DNA from 3 places in the Streptomyces sp. NPDC007164 genome. Region 1 is predicted to be linked to each of the others. Evidence: riboswitches for the same ligand, from Rfam matches in the RefSeq annotation. Region 1 holds a riboswitch; each other region holds the start of a gene.
What was found. A riboswitch is a leader RNA that binds a small molecule or an ion and turns the genes downstream of it on or off. The one in region 1 is predicted to bind cyclic di-AMP.
Positions count from the first base shown of each region.

Region 1 (4,633 bases):
ACATCGACCCGCCGGACCACACCCGGCTGCGCCGCCTCGTCTCCAAGGCGTTCACCCCGCGCAGGGTCGCCGAGTTCGCACCGCGCGTACAGGAACTGACGGACCGCCTCATCGACCGCTTCGTCGCGGAGGGCAAGGCGGACCTCATCCACGACTTCGCCTTCCCGCTCCCCATCTACGCGATCTGCGACCTGCTGGGCGTTCCGCGCGAGGACCAGGACGACTTCCGGGACTGGGCGGGCATGATGATCCGGCACGGCGGCGGCCCGCGCGGCGGGGTGGCCAGGTCGGTGAAGAAGATGCGCGGCTATCTCGCCGAACTGATCCACCGCAAGCGGGAGAACCCCGGGGACGACCTGATCTCCGGGCTGATCCGGGCCAGCGACCATGGCGAGCACCTCACCGAGAACGAGGCCGCCGCCATGGCCTTCATCCTGCTGTTCGCCGGATTCGAGACGACGGTCAACCTGATCGGGAACGGCGTCTACGCGCTGCTGCGCGACCCCGGTCAGCGCGAACGGCTCCAGCACTCCCTGGATGAGGGGCAGAGCGGGCTGCTGGAGACCGGCATCGAGGAACTGCTGCGCTACGACGGCCCGGTGGAGCTGGCCACCTGGCGGTTCGCCACCGAGCCGCTGACGCTCGGCGGACAGGACATCGCCGCCGGGGACCCCGTACTCGTGGTGCTCGCCGCGGCCGACCGCGACCCGGAGCGCTTCGAGGACCCCGACACGCTCGACCTCGCGCGGCGTGACAATCAGCACCTCGGATACGGGCATGGCATCCACTACTGCCTGGGAGCGCCGCTCGCCCGGCTGGAGGGACGGACCGCGCTCGCCACGCTGCTGAACCGCCTTCCGGACCTGCGGCTTGCGGTGGAACCCACCGATTTGCGGTGGCGTGGCGGGCTCATCATGCGCGGACTTCGCACGCTTCCCGTGGAGTTCACCCCGGGGCCCGCCCACGCAGAAAGTGACACCCTGTCAACTCTGTGACTTTCACGTGATCTGCGCTGCATCGACTTGTGACTCCCGTTCGAACCCGGCTAGGTTCACCGTTCGACTCACCAGTCACCTGTCAGCTACCCGGAAGGCAACCCCATGGGCTCCGCGAACGGCAGACACCGTCGCCCCCGTCAGGCACCCGCCATCGTCGTCGCCGCGGGCGTGACCGGATCGGCCATCGCCATCCCGCTGCTCGGCGCGTCCGGTGCGCACGCGGCCGACGCCCAGACCTGGGACCGGGTGGCCGAGTGCGAGAGCGGCGGCATGTGGAGCGCCGACCTCGGCAACGGCTTCTACGGCGGCCTCCAGTTCTCGCAGGAGACCTGGAAGGCGTACGGCGGTGAGGCGTACGCGGAGCGCGCCGACCTCGCCAGCCGGGCGCAGCAGATAGCGGTGGCCGAGAAGGTGCTGGACGACCGGGGCCCGAAGGCCTGGCCCAGCTGTGCGGTCATCTCCGGCCTCGCCGTGGACGGGACGCTGCCCGGGGTGGATCCGGGCTCCGTGCCCACCGACGACCCGACCGGGAGCGCGAAGCCGTCCGACGGCACGTCGGCGGACCCGTCCGACGACGCCACACCGTCCGACAGCGCCTCCGACGACGCCTCCGACGGCACGGACGCCGTGGACGGCGCCGACGGCTCGGAGAAGACCGACGAGCCGTCAGGGAAGACCTCGCCGGCCCCGAAGCCCTCGGCCTCGACCACCCCGTCCCCCGACGCCCCCTCCGGGGCGCCCGGCGACGCCTCCGGCTCGCCCGACGCGTCCGGCGGCAAGCACCGCGGCGCGCCGGCCGCGGAGAAGGGCGGCGGCACGGACGGCGGCACGGACGGCGGCCGCGAGGCGGGCCGTCATGCCTCGCGCGGCGGCAACGACGCGCGCGACACGGCCGACACGCCCGCCGACGGCACGTACACCGTCCATGTCGGCGACAACCTCTGGTCGATTGCTGATGCACAGAACATCCCCGGTGGCTGGCCCGCGCTCTACGAGGCCAACAAGGCTGCCGTCGGCGCCGACCCGGACCTCATCCTCCCTGGCCAGAGCCTCGATCTCGATGTGAAGGCCACATGAGGGCAGTCTGATAACCGACTAAAAATGCCTCAAAAATCGGGGTAGTTCAGGGACCTATGTCCGCTTATGCGTAAGTGAGACATGGGTCTCTTTGCGTCAACTGGCGTGTCGCATCCGGGGAACCCTCCCGCATCGTGTCCCACCTGCGGAAACGATGATTCTTCAGATGCAAGTAAGGGCTTATTGTCCGATGTGTCCATCGTTGAATGTGGGGGTTGCGTATGTTTACGGTCGGAACCGCTCGCACCGCGGGCCCCGTCGACCGTCACGCCGAATCCTGCCGTCGGTCGAAGGGAACAGACGCGTAAAGCGCCGTAGGCAGGAGCGGGGGACCCAGGTAAGCGCCGGGCCCGATCGTCGAAAGACGCATCAGGACCGGCTTGGGGTGAAGTCGCGCGCTAGGACGTGCGACCGGGCAACTCACTTGGCCCGAACCCGACAGCTCACCTCGTAGGCGTCGGTGAGGAGAAGTTCCATGCTGCTTTCCAGCAAGGGCAAGCACCGCCGCCCGTCCAAGGCCGTCCGTATCGCCACGCTCGCCGGTGTCGCCGGTGCCGCAGTCGCCGTGCCCCTGATGGGCGCGACCGGCGCCTCCGCCGCCTCCGTCGCCACCTGGGACGCCGTCGCCCAGTGCGAGTCCGGTGGCAACTGGTCCATCAACACCGGCAACGGCTACTACGGCGGTCTGCAGTTCTCGCAGTCCAGCTGGGCCGCCGCCGGCGGTACGCAGTACGCCGCCCGTGCCGACCTGGCCACCAAGGCCCAGCAGATCGCCACCGCCGAGAAGCTCCTCGACATGCAGGGCCCGGGTGCCTGGGGCTGCGCCGGCGCCGGCAACCTGACCAACGACGGCGTCAACCCGGGTGTCGACACCGGCTCCTCCTCGAACTCCACCTCGAACTCCGGTGCCTCCGAGCAGCAGAGCGCCCCGGCCGCCCCGAAGCAGCAGTCGCAGCCGACCCGGCAGGCCCAGCCGAAGCCGGCCGAGCGCACCGAGGCCCCCGCCGCCTCCCGCTCGGACCGCTCCGCCGCCCCGCAGGCCGAGTCGAAGAAGACCGTCACCACCCCGACCGGCGAGAAGGTCAAGAAGGGCGACGGCGAGTACAAGGTCGTCTCCGGCGACTCGCTGAGCGAGATCGCCGCCGCCAACAAGGTCGAGGGCGGCTGGCAGCAGCTGTTCGAGCTGAACAAGGACATCGTCAAGGACGCCGACCTGATCTACCCGGGTCAGCAGCTGCACCTGACGAAGTAGTCGCGGCTCTCTCCTCCCTGAGCACCACCCCGGTCCGGCGCGCATTCCCCCGTGTGCGCCGGACCGGGGCGCTGTCGTTCGCGCTCGGGGGAGCGCCGGATCGTTCAACTGTTGTAGTTACCGACCGGTAAATTTCTTACTGTTTGCCCGGCAATGTGTGCTCTCGGGTCCTTTTTCGTCCCAGGGGTCGGGCGGACGGCCGACTGATCGGGCCGGGCCGGTTAGGCTCTTGTCGCAAGGCCAAAGCGACCCTGCACAAACAGCGTCATATCCCAGAAGGAGATGCCTCGTGCCGTCCATCGACGTCGTCGTAGCCCGGGAAATCCTCGACTCCCGCGGAAACCCCACGGTCGAGGTAGAGGTCGGCCTCGACGACGGCAGCACGGGCCGTGCTGCCGTTCCGTCCGGCGCCTCCACCGGTGCGTTCGAGGCCATTGAGCTTCGCGACGGTGACCCCAACCGCTACCAGGGCAAGGGCGTCGAGAAGGCCGTCCTCGCCGTGATCGAGCAGATCGGCCCGGAGCTCGTCGGCTACGACGCCACCGAGCAGCGGCTGATCGACCAGGCGATGTTCGACCTGGACGCCACCGAGAACAAGGGCTCGCTCGGCGCCAACGCCATCCTCGGCGTCTCGCTGGCCGTCGCACACGCCGCCTCCGAGGCCTCGGACCTGCCGCTGTTCCGCTACCTCGGCGGCCCGAACGCGCACCTGCTGCCCGTTCCGATGATGAACATCCTCAACGGCGGCTCGCACGCCGACTCCAACGTGGACATCCAGGAGTTCATGATCGCGCCGATCGGCGCGGAGTCCTTCTCCGAGGCGCTGCGCTGGGGTGCCGAGGTCTACCACACGCTGAAGAAGGTCCTGAAGACCAAGGGCCTGTCGACCGGTCTCGGCGACGAGGGCGGCTTCGCGCCGAACCTGGAGTCGAACCGCGCCGCCCTGGACCTCATCGTCGAGGCCATCAAGGAAGCCGGTTACGTCCCGGGCAAGGACATCGCGCTGGCGCTCGACGTCGCCGCGTCCGAGTTCTACAAGGACGGCAAGTACGAGTTCGAGGGCAAGTCCCGCTCGGCCGCCGAGATGACCGAGTACTACGAGGAGCTCGTCTCCGCGTACCCGCTGGTCTCCATCGAGGACCCGCTGTACGAGGACGACTGGGCCGGCTGGAAGGTCATCACCGACAAGCTCGGCGCCAAGGTGCAGATCGTCGGCGACGACCTCTTCGTCACCAACCCCGAGCGCCTGGCCCGCGGCATCGAGGAGGGCTCCGCCAACGCCCTGCTCGTCAAGGTCAACCAGATC
Region 1 is NZ_JBEYFB010000007.1:143,634-148,266, forward strand. It holds gene ABZ622_RS13240 (cytochrome P450) at 1-995, shown strand, start outside; gene ABZ622_RS13245 (transglycosylase family protein) at 1,101-2,075, shown strand; cyclic di-AMP (ydaO/yuaA leader) riboswitch at 2,376-2,547, shown strand; gene ABZ622_RS13250 (transglycosylase family protein) at 2,551-3,327, shown strand; gene eno (phosphopyruvate hydratase) at 3,617-4,633, shown strand, end outside.

Region 2 (4,633 bases), on a different contig from region 1:
GAATCCGCACGGCGAATTCCTCGCCGGGCCGTTGCCCATACCCCGTCGATGGTCGATGATGTGCGGAACTGTTGGAATGTGGGGATGCGATGATCGAGACGGGCAACACCGGCCGGGCCTGGCTGCTCACCGGGGCGAGCAGCAGCTACGCACTGCGACTGACCGAGCAGGACGAGCTGGTCCATCTGCACTGGGGGCCGAGGATCACCCTCGCCGCGGCCGAGGCGCTGGCCGCGGCCCCGGAACTGGACTTCAGGGCCTTCGAGTCCCACCTCGACGGCCGGGAGGAGTATCCGGTCGAGGGCGGCCCCAGGTTCGTCCGCCCGGCGCTCTCGGTACGGACCCCGCAGGTCCGCGGCACCGAGTGGGCCTTCGACGCCGCCGAGGCGGATGGGGACGAACTGCGGATCGGCTTCACCGACTCCGTGCACCGGCTCGCCCTGATCCTGCACTACCGGATGCGCGACGACTCCGATGTCGTGGAGCGCTGGGCCACCGTCGCCCACGCCGGACCGGACGGCCCGCCGCTGGAGCTGCTGCGCGCCGACGCGGCCGCCTGGTCGCTGCCGGCCCGCGACGGCTGGCGGCTGAGCCGGCTGCACGGGCGCTGGGCGGCGGAATCGCGGCTCGAACGGGCGGAGCTGCTCCACGGCGAGAGCGTCATCTCCAGCAGGCGCGGCCACACCGGCCACCAGTTCCTGCCGTGGGTCGCACTGGATGCCGACGGCGCCGCGACGGAGGAGAGCGGCGAGGTGTACGGCTGCGCGCTCGGCTGGTCCGGATCGTGGCGGATCTCCGTGCAGCGGCTGCCCGACGGGCTCGTGCAGATCACCGGCGGCGCCGGGTACGACGACGCCGGACTGCTCCGGCTGGCGCCGGGCGAGTCGTACACCACACCCGTCTTCGCCGGGCTGTGGAGCGGGCAGGGGTTCGGCGGTGCGAGCCGCGCCTGGCACGCCTGGCAGCTGGCCCATGTGATCCCGGACGCGCAGAACCCGCGGCCGGTGCTCTACAACTCCTGGGAGGCGACGGGCTTCGACATTTCGCTGGACCAGCAGCGGGTCCTCGCCGAGCGGGCCGCCGCGATGGGCGTCGAGCTGTTCGTCGTGGACGACGCGTGGTTCGGGCAGCGGACCAGCGACCGGGCCGGGCTCGGCGACTGGACGCCGAATCCGGACCGCTTCCCCGGTGGGCTGAAGCCGCTCGCCGACGAAGTGCACGGGCTCGGCATGCAGTTCGGAATCTGGGTCGAACCGGAAATGGTCAATGCCGACAGTGATCTCTATCGCGCCCATCCCGACTGGGTGCAGCACTTCCCCGGGCGGGCGCGCACGGAGTACCGCAACCAGCTGGTACTCAATCTGGCCCGTCCCGATGTGCGGGCATATCTCTGGGAGCAGCTGGACGCGCTGCTTTCCGGCACGCCCATCGACTATGTGAAATGGGATTTCAACCGCTGCTTCACCGATGCGGGCTGGCCGGGCGAGGAGTACCCGCAGAAGCTCTGGGTCGAGCACGTGGAGGGTCTGTACGCGCTGATCGACCGGCTCAGGGCCGCGCACCCCACGGTCGCGTTCGAGTCCTGCTCGGGCGGCGGCGGCCGGGTCGACCTGGGGATCATGTCCCGCACCGACCAGGTGTGGACCTCCGACAACACCGACCCGCTCGACCGGCTCGCCATTCAGGAGGGCTTCGGACACCTCCACCCGGCCCGGGTGATGGCCGCCTGGGTCACCGACAGCCCGAACCACCAGCTCAACGACAGGCGCAGCTCGCTGCGCTTCCGGTTCGTGAGCGCGATGGCCGGAGTGCTCGGGGTCGGCGGGGACCTCACCGAATGGAGCGAGGAGGAGCTGGCCGAGGCCCGGACCTGGGTGGAGCTCTACAAGGAGATCCGCCCCGTCGTGCAGCAGGGCGAGCTGTACCGGCTGCGTGAACCGCGTGGCGGACTCAGCGCGGTCCAGTACGTCCACGGGGACGACGCCGTGGTCCTGATGTGGCTGGAGGCGCAGCGGTACGGGGAGTGGCCCCCGGCCCTGCGGCTGCGCGGGCTCGACCCCGAGGCGATCTACACCTGCCTGGACACGGGGGCGGTGCACCACGGTTCGACGCTGCTGCATCAGGGGCTGCACACCGGACTTCGCGGTGATCTCGACGCACGGGTGCTGAGGCTCCGACGCGGGCGATAGGCGAGATATGTCCGTAATGCGGGCTTTTGTCCGAACATGGCCTGCTCATAAGGGATATGAGGGTCGCCTCGTGAGCGGGATCATATCCGTGACGGTGTGTTGCGACGGGCGAGTCGGGTAATCCGTGCGCGGGGCGGAATGCCAAGATCCTTAATCCACGGAGTGTTACCGGAATTCCGCGCCGATTTCCCGGCGCGGATTCCGGCGTGGAACCCATGGCTTGTTCTCGTCGTCCCGACTCGCTTACGGTCACCGCAATCCGGACGGACCGCCGAATCCTGCCGCCGCCCGGAATTCACATCCACTCATCGCGTGGCAGGAGCGGGGGAACCAGGTAAGCCGCCGGCCGGAGAAATCCGGCCGGCTCGGGGTGAAGCCGCGCTCAGCGCGGCCGGGCATCTCCAGCCCGAACCCGACAGCTCACCTCGCAGGCGCCGGAGAGGAAATACGTCATGCCCATATCGGGTAAGCACCGTCGTCCGAAGCTCAGCACCATCGCCCGTGGCGTCGTCGCGGCAAGCGCCGGCGGTGCCGTCGTCGCCCTGCCGCTGCTCGGCGCCACCGGTGCCCAGGCCGCGGAGCAGTCCGCCCCGGCCGTCGCGTCGCAGGCCGCCGCCACGCACGCCGCTCCGGTCGCGCAGAAGCAGGCCGCCACCACGACGTACTCCGTCGTCTCCGGCGACTACCTGTCGAAGATCGCCGCCGAGCACCGGATCAAGGGCGGCTGGCAGCAGCTGTACCAGGACAACCGCAAGGTCGTCGGCGAGAACCCCGGCCTGATCTTCCCGGGCATGAAGCTGACCCTCGGCTCCAAGGCGTCCGGCAACGCCGCGCCCACCGGCGCCGGCACCGGCTCGGCCCTCCCGTCGAAGGCGCCCTCCGCCGTCGAGAAGTCGGCCCCGGCCAAGACCTCGTCCGCCCCGAAGACCGAGGCCCCGGCCGCCGCTCCGGCCACCGCCCAGAGCAGCGCCTCCGGCTACGTCCACCCGGTCCCGGGCAACCACACCACCGGTTACCGCGCCTCCGGCTCCAACTGGTCCAGCGGCAGCCACACCGGCATCGACTTCCCCGTCGCCACCGGCACCAGCGTCAAGTCCATCACCTCCGGCACCGTCGTCACCGCCGGCTGGGGCGGCGCGTACGGCAACCAGGTCGTCGTCAAGCACGCCGACGGCCACTACTCGCAGTACGGCCACCTGTCCTCCATCTCCGTCTCCGCGGGTCAGGCCGTGAGTGCCGGTCAGCAGCTCGGCCTCTCCGGTGCCACCGGCAACGCCACCGGCCCGCACCTGCACTTCGAGGTCCGCACGGGCCCGGCGTACGGCTCGGACATCGACCCGATCGCCTTCCTGGCCTCGCACGGCATCTCCGTCTGAGCCGAACGGCCGGGCAGCTGAATCACCAAGCATGATCTGAGCAATACGGAAGGGGCGGTGCGCGGCGGCGCACCGCCCCTTCACTTATTCCCCCTTTACCAAAAACTGACCGGGTGGTCTATCTCACCACCCGTCAACCCCATATTACGGTCGCGTAGGTCACATTCGGCGGTGCAGGATAAGCGTTTGTGGCAGACGATTCGAGAAAAAACCAACGTGGCGTCAACAACCGACAGGGCGTCATCGGGTCGTACGCGGCGATCGGCGACAGCTTCACCGAGGGAGTCGGCGACCCCGGCCCGGACGGGACCTTCGTCGGCTGGGCGGACCGTTTCGCGGTACTTCTCGCGGACCAGCTCCCGGACCCCGATGCGGCGACCGGCACGGAAGGTTCCGCGCACGGGAATTTCAGATACGCCAATCTCGCCGTACGCGGACGCCTCCTCGACCAGATCGTCGAGGAGCAGGTGCCGCGCGCCAAGGAGCTCGCACCCGACCTGGTGAGCTTCTGCGCGGGCGGCAACGACATCATCCGGCCGGGCACCGACCCCGACGACGTGGCCGAGCGCTTCGAGCGCGCGGTCGCCGAGCTGACCGGCGCGGTCGGCACGGTCATGGTCACCACCGGCTTCGACACCCGTGGCATACCCGTGCTGCGCCATCTGCGCGGCAAGATCGCCACCTACACCGCCCACGTACGGGCCATCGCCGACCGCTACGACTGCCCGGTCCTGGACCTGTGGTCGCTGCGGTCCGTCCAGGACCGGCGCGCCTGGGACGACGACCGGCTCCATCTGTCGCCCGAGGGACACACCAGGGTCGCGCTGCGCGCCGCCCAGGTCCTCGGCATCGACGTACCGGCCGACCCCGACCAGGAATGGCCCCCGCAGGCACAGCGCGGCACCCTCGAAGTACGGCGCGACGACATCCACTGGGCGCGCGAGTACCTGGTTCCCTGGATCGGCCGGCGGCTGCGCGGCGAGTCCTCCGGCGACCACGTCGAAGCGAAGCGCCCGGACCTCCTGCCGCTCTAGTAGTGCTTCGTTAGGTTCTGCGTCTACTCCGGTT
Region 2 is NZ_JBEYFB010000098.1:58-4,690, reverse strand. It holds gene ABZ622_RS41030 (alpha-galactosidase) at 90-2,189, shown strand; cyclic di-AMP (ydaO/yuaA leader) riboswitch at 2,482-2,638, shown strand; gene ABZ622_RS41025 (LysM peptidoglycan-binding domain-containing M23 family metallopeptidase) at 2,642-3,565, shown strand; gene ABZ622_RS41020 (SGNH/GDSL hydrolase family protein) at 3,754-4,599, shown strand.
Region 2: another riboswitch for cyclic di-AMP. It lies ahead of ABZ622_RS41025 (LysM peptidoglycan-binding domain-containing M23 family metallopeptidase); the one in region 1 lies ahead of ABZ622_RS13250 (transglycosylase family protein).

Region 3 (4,633 bases), on a different contig from region 1:
GCGGCACCTGCGCCTGCTCGCCGGCCGCCTGCAATTCCGCCTGGTCCAGTGCCACGAGCCGCCGGACGAGCGCGGTGAGCAGCGCCTGACGGGTGCGGAAGTACGCCGAGGTGGTGCCCGGCGGCAGGGCGGCCGCCCGGTCCACGGCCCGGTGGGTCAGGCCCCGCATCCCCTCTTCGGCCAGCACATGGATGGCGGCATCGGCGAGGGCGGTACGTCGGTCTGTGGTCACCACCTCTTTCTACACCTGTAGAGGAGGGGAGTACTCTCCTTCTACAGATGTAGAAGGTCATGACGGGGCACGGGAGGGGACCGGGCATGGGCAACAGCGCGGTGGTTGTCGGCGGTGGCATCGGCGGACTGGCCGCCGCGATCGGGCTGCGGCTCATCGGCTGGGAGGTGACGGTCGTCGAGCGCGCCCGCACTCCCGACGACGCGGGTGCGGGCATCTCCCTGCACGCGAACGGCTTGCGCGCGCTGGACGTCCTCGGTGTCGGCGCGGCGGTGCGCGCGGCCGCCCGGCCCCAGTACACCGGCGGCACCCGCACGCCGGACGGCCGTCAGCTGGCCCGCATGGACGGAACCGTGCTGGAACGCGAGCTGGGGACCCCGATCGTGGGCATCCCCCGGGCCGAGCTGCACCGGCTGCTGCGCGCGGCGCTGCCTCCCGAATCCCTGCTCGTCGGGGCCGAGGTGACGTCCGTCGACCGGTCCGACGCCTCGCGGGTGCGCCTGGCCGCCGGTGACACCGAACTGGGGGCGGATCTGGTGGTGGCCGCCGACGGAATCGGCAGCAGGCTGCGCGCCCGGCTCTTCCCGGGGCACCCCGGTCCGGCCTACAGCGGGTCGACGGTGCTGCGCGCCATCACCGGGTCGCCGGTCGATCTGCGTAGCGACTTCGAGCTGACCTGGGGGCCGGGGGCCGAGTTCGGTCACATCGCTTTCGCCGACGGACGGGCCGAGTGGCACGCGGTGCTCAACGCTCCCGCGGGCGTCCGCCACCCGGATCCGCTGGGCGAGGTGCGCCGCCGGTTCGGCGGCTGGCACGACCCCATTCCCGCCCTGCTGGCGGCGACCCGGCCCGATGCCGTACTGCATCACGACGTCAACGAGCTGGTGGTTCCGCTCCCTTCCTACGCGGTGGGCCGGATCGCGCTGCTCGGCGACGCCGCGCACGCCATGACCCCGAATCTCGGCCAGGGGGCCTGTCAGGCGCTGGAGGACGCGGCGACACTGGCCGCCGCGCTGTCCACCGGGGCCGGCGTCGAGTCGGCGCTCGGCCGCTACGACGCCGAGCGCCGGCCCCGGAGCCAGTCGGTCGCGCGGGCCGCCCGGCAGGCCGGCCGGATGGGGCAGCAACTGTCCCGGCCGGTGGCCGTCGCCCTGCGCAATACGGCGCTGCGACTCGCGCCGTCCCGGGTCACCGTCCGCGCGGTCCTGCGCCATGCCGACTGGACACCGCCGCGGCTGGGCTGACCTCGGGACGGACCCGGCCGGGCGGTGGTGTGCTCACGTCAGCGGTCGGGCCACGTCAGTAGGCCCCGAAGACGTTGTCGATGGAGCCGTACTTGGCGGCCGCGTAGTTGCACGCGGCCGTGATGTTGGCGACCGGGTCGTAGCTGTCCATCGCGGTCCCGGGCACGTGGTAGGCCCGGAACGTCGGTTCGATGACCTGGAGGAGGCCCTTGGAGGGCGTCCCGGCGGCGGCGTTCGAGTCCCAGTTGTTGATCGCCCGGGGGTTGCCGGACGACTCACGCATGACGTTGCGGTGGATGCCCTCGTAGCTGCCGGGGATGCCGTGCTCGGCCATCACGGCCAGCGACTCCTTGATCCAGCCGTCGAGATTGTCCGTGTACGTCGCGGACGGCGCGGCGGGGGCGGTGACGGCGGCGGACTGCGCCGGAGCCGCCGCGGCGGTGTGGGCGCCGAGCAGGGGAAGCAGCAGGGCGGCCGCGCCCGTGCCCACGGCGACGAAACCGCGGGTCAGCGTGGTGGACCTGCGACGACGGTACGTACCCGTTGCGGGCATGGTGGATTCCTCTCCGTCGCCTGCGAGGTGAGCTGTCGGGTTCAGGCTGGAGATGCCTGGCCGCGCATTTGCGCGCCTTCACCCCGAGCCGTTCCGGATTCCGGACCGGCGGCTTACCTGGGTTCCCCGCTCCTGCCGTACACGAGTGGTGGGATTGCCGGACAGCGGCAGGATTCGGCGTTCCGTCCGGATTGACGGTGACCGTAGGCGAGAAGAGCCGAAAGGGACAAGACCCCAATTTCCGAATGCAATTCACTCACAAGATCGAGTAATGGGAATTTCGGTAATCCACCTCACATCGCACAACCCGCTCCCCTTGTGCGGAAAGGGAACCGAAGCGCGGGGCACGGCAACCGGCGGGCCGGACGTGACTCGCGCCACGAATTCACAAATGCGGGCATTTCACCCACGCGTCCCGGTGTCCGCTCCCGGACCCGGTGACATTGCGTTTCCTTCGCCCCGTCGTTTACAGTTTCGAAGTCCTGTTGTCTCCGATTGAGGTGGACGTTGCGCATCTGAGGTTCGCGAACATCGCGCCGTACGGCCTTGCCCGTACGCCCGTCACGCCGTAGCAGTGCTTCGCGCTGCCCGTGACCCCGCGTGGATGCGACCTCGGTGCATGAGCCGTCCCTCGATCCTCAGGGTCGCCGCACCCCTTTCCATCGCCCGGTCGCCGCGTGGTGCTCGCATACGAAGCCCCCCTTCACTGCGCTTGCGAATGCGAGGAACACCATGGCGACCCCCACCACCCCTCACGCCTCCCTCACCTGCTCCGGCCTGACCTTCCGGTGGCCGGACGGCACCACCGTCCTCGACGGGCTCTCGCTCAGCATCGGCCGGGGACGCGTCGGCCTCGTCGGCAACAACGGCGCGGGCAAGTCCACCCTCCTGCGACTGCTCGCCGGTCGACTGCGCCCGTCCCAGGGGTCGGTGACCGTCGGTGGCAGCCTCGCCCACCTTCCGCAGAACATCACGCTCGACACAACACTGCGGGTGGACCGGGCCCTGGGCATCGCCGAGCGGCGCGAGGCGCTGCGCGCCATCGAGGCCGGGGACGTCGACGAGAAGCACTTCGAGACGATCGGTGACGACTGGGACGTCGAGGAACGGGCCCTGGCGACACTGGGCTCGCTCGGCCTCGGCGGCGTCGAACTCGACCGCACCGTGGGCCAGTTGTCCGGCGGGGAGACCGTCCTGCTGCGGCTGGCCGCGCTGCTGCTGGAGCGCCCCGACGTCCTGCTCCTGGACGAGCCCACCAACAACCTCGATGCGTTCGCCCGCCGCAGGCTCTACGAGGCCGTCGACTCCTGGCGCTCGGGGGTGCTGGTCGTGGTCAGCCACGACCGCGAACTGCTGGAACGCGTGGACCGCATCGCCGAACTGCGCACCGGATCGGTGAACTGGTACGGCGGTGGCTGGTCGGCGTACGAGGAGGCCGTGGCCGCCGAACAGGAGGCCGCCGGGCGGACGTTGCGGGCCGCCGAGGCCGATGTACGCCGCCAGAAGCGCGAACTGGAGGAGACCCACCTGAAGCTGGCCCGGCGTCAGAAGAACGGCCGGAAGGCGGAGGCCGAGGGCGGCCTGCCGAAGATCCTGGCCGGCCGCCGGAAGCGATCGGCGCAGGAGTCGGCGGGCAGGCTTCGAGGCGTCCACGAGGAACGCCTCGACGAGGCGCGCGAGCGCCGGGAGGAGGCCGCCGACGCGGTCCGCGACGATGCCGAGATCCGCGTGAGCCTCCCGCACACGGCGGTGCCCGCCGGACGCACCGTACTGAGCCTGCACGGCCTGCGCCCCCGGTTCGGAGGACTGCGCGAGGGCAGCCTCCAGGTGAACGGGCCCGAGCGGATCGCGCTCGTCGGCCGCAACGGCGCCGGAAAGACGACGCTGCTGCGCACCCTCACCGGTGAACTGGCCCCACTGTCCGGCGAGGCCAGGACCTTCGTACCGGTGCGGTTCCTTCCGCAGCGGCTCGATGTGCTGGACGAGGAACTGAGCGTCGCGGCGAACGTGGCCCGCACGGCGCCCGGGGTCACCGACAACCAGATCCGCGCCCAGCTCGCCCGCTTCCTGTTCCGGGGCAAGCGCGCGGAGCAGCCTGCGGGCACCCTGTCGGGCGGGGAACGCTTCCGTGCCGCCCTCGCGGCGACGATGCTCGCCGCACCGGCCCCGCAGCTGCTGATGATGGACGAGCCGACCAACAACCTGGACATCGCCAGTGTGCGTCAGCTGACCGGTGCGCTCGACGCCTACGAGGGCGCGCTCCTGATCGCCAGTCACGACCTGGCCTTCCTCGGATCGGTCGGCATCACCAGGTGGCTGCTGGTCGACGAGGAACTGCGGGAGACGAGCGCGGAGGAGGTGGCCAAGCTGCTCGCGGCGCCAGAGCCCGCCGGCTGAGCGGTCGGCGGCGAGGTGTTTCCCGTGCCGGCCGGACCGGGAGAAGGGGTGCGGGCCGCCGCACGGCCACGGCCCGCACCCCTGCCGGGATCAGAGCCTGTCGATGATCTTGTTCATCTGCTCGATCTCGGCGGTCTGGGCCGCGACGACGGCGCCGGCGAGCTTCTTCGCTTCGGCGTTGTCGCCGTTCTTCTGCTCGTCCTCGGC
Region 3 is NZ_JBEYFB010000031.1:57,421-62,053, forward strand. It holds gene ABZ622_RS29855 (TetR family transcriptional regulator C-terminal domain-containing protein) at 1-232, opposite strand, end outside; gene ABZ622_RS29860 (FAD-dependent monooxygenase) at 319-1,476, shown strand; gene ABZ622_RS29865 (transglycosylase SLT domain-containing protein) at 1,532-2,029, opposite strand; cyclic di-AMP (ydaO/yuaA leader) riboswitch at 2,034-2,219, opposite strand; gene ABZ622_RS29870 (ATP-binding cassette domain-containing protein) at 2,762-4,426, shown strand; gene ABZ622_RS29875 (DUF305 domain-containing protein) at 4,517-4,633, opposite strand, start outside.
Region 3: another riboswitch for cyclic di-AMP. It lies ahead of ABZ622_RS29865 (transglycosylase SLT domain-containing protein); the one in region 1 lies ahead of ABZ622_RS13250 (transglycosylase family protein).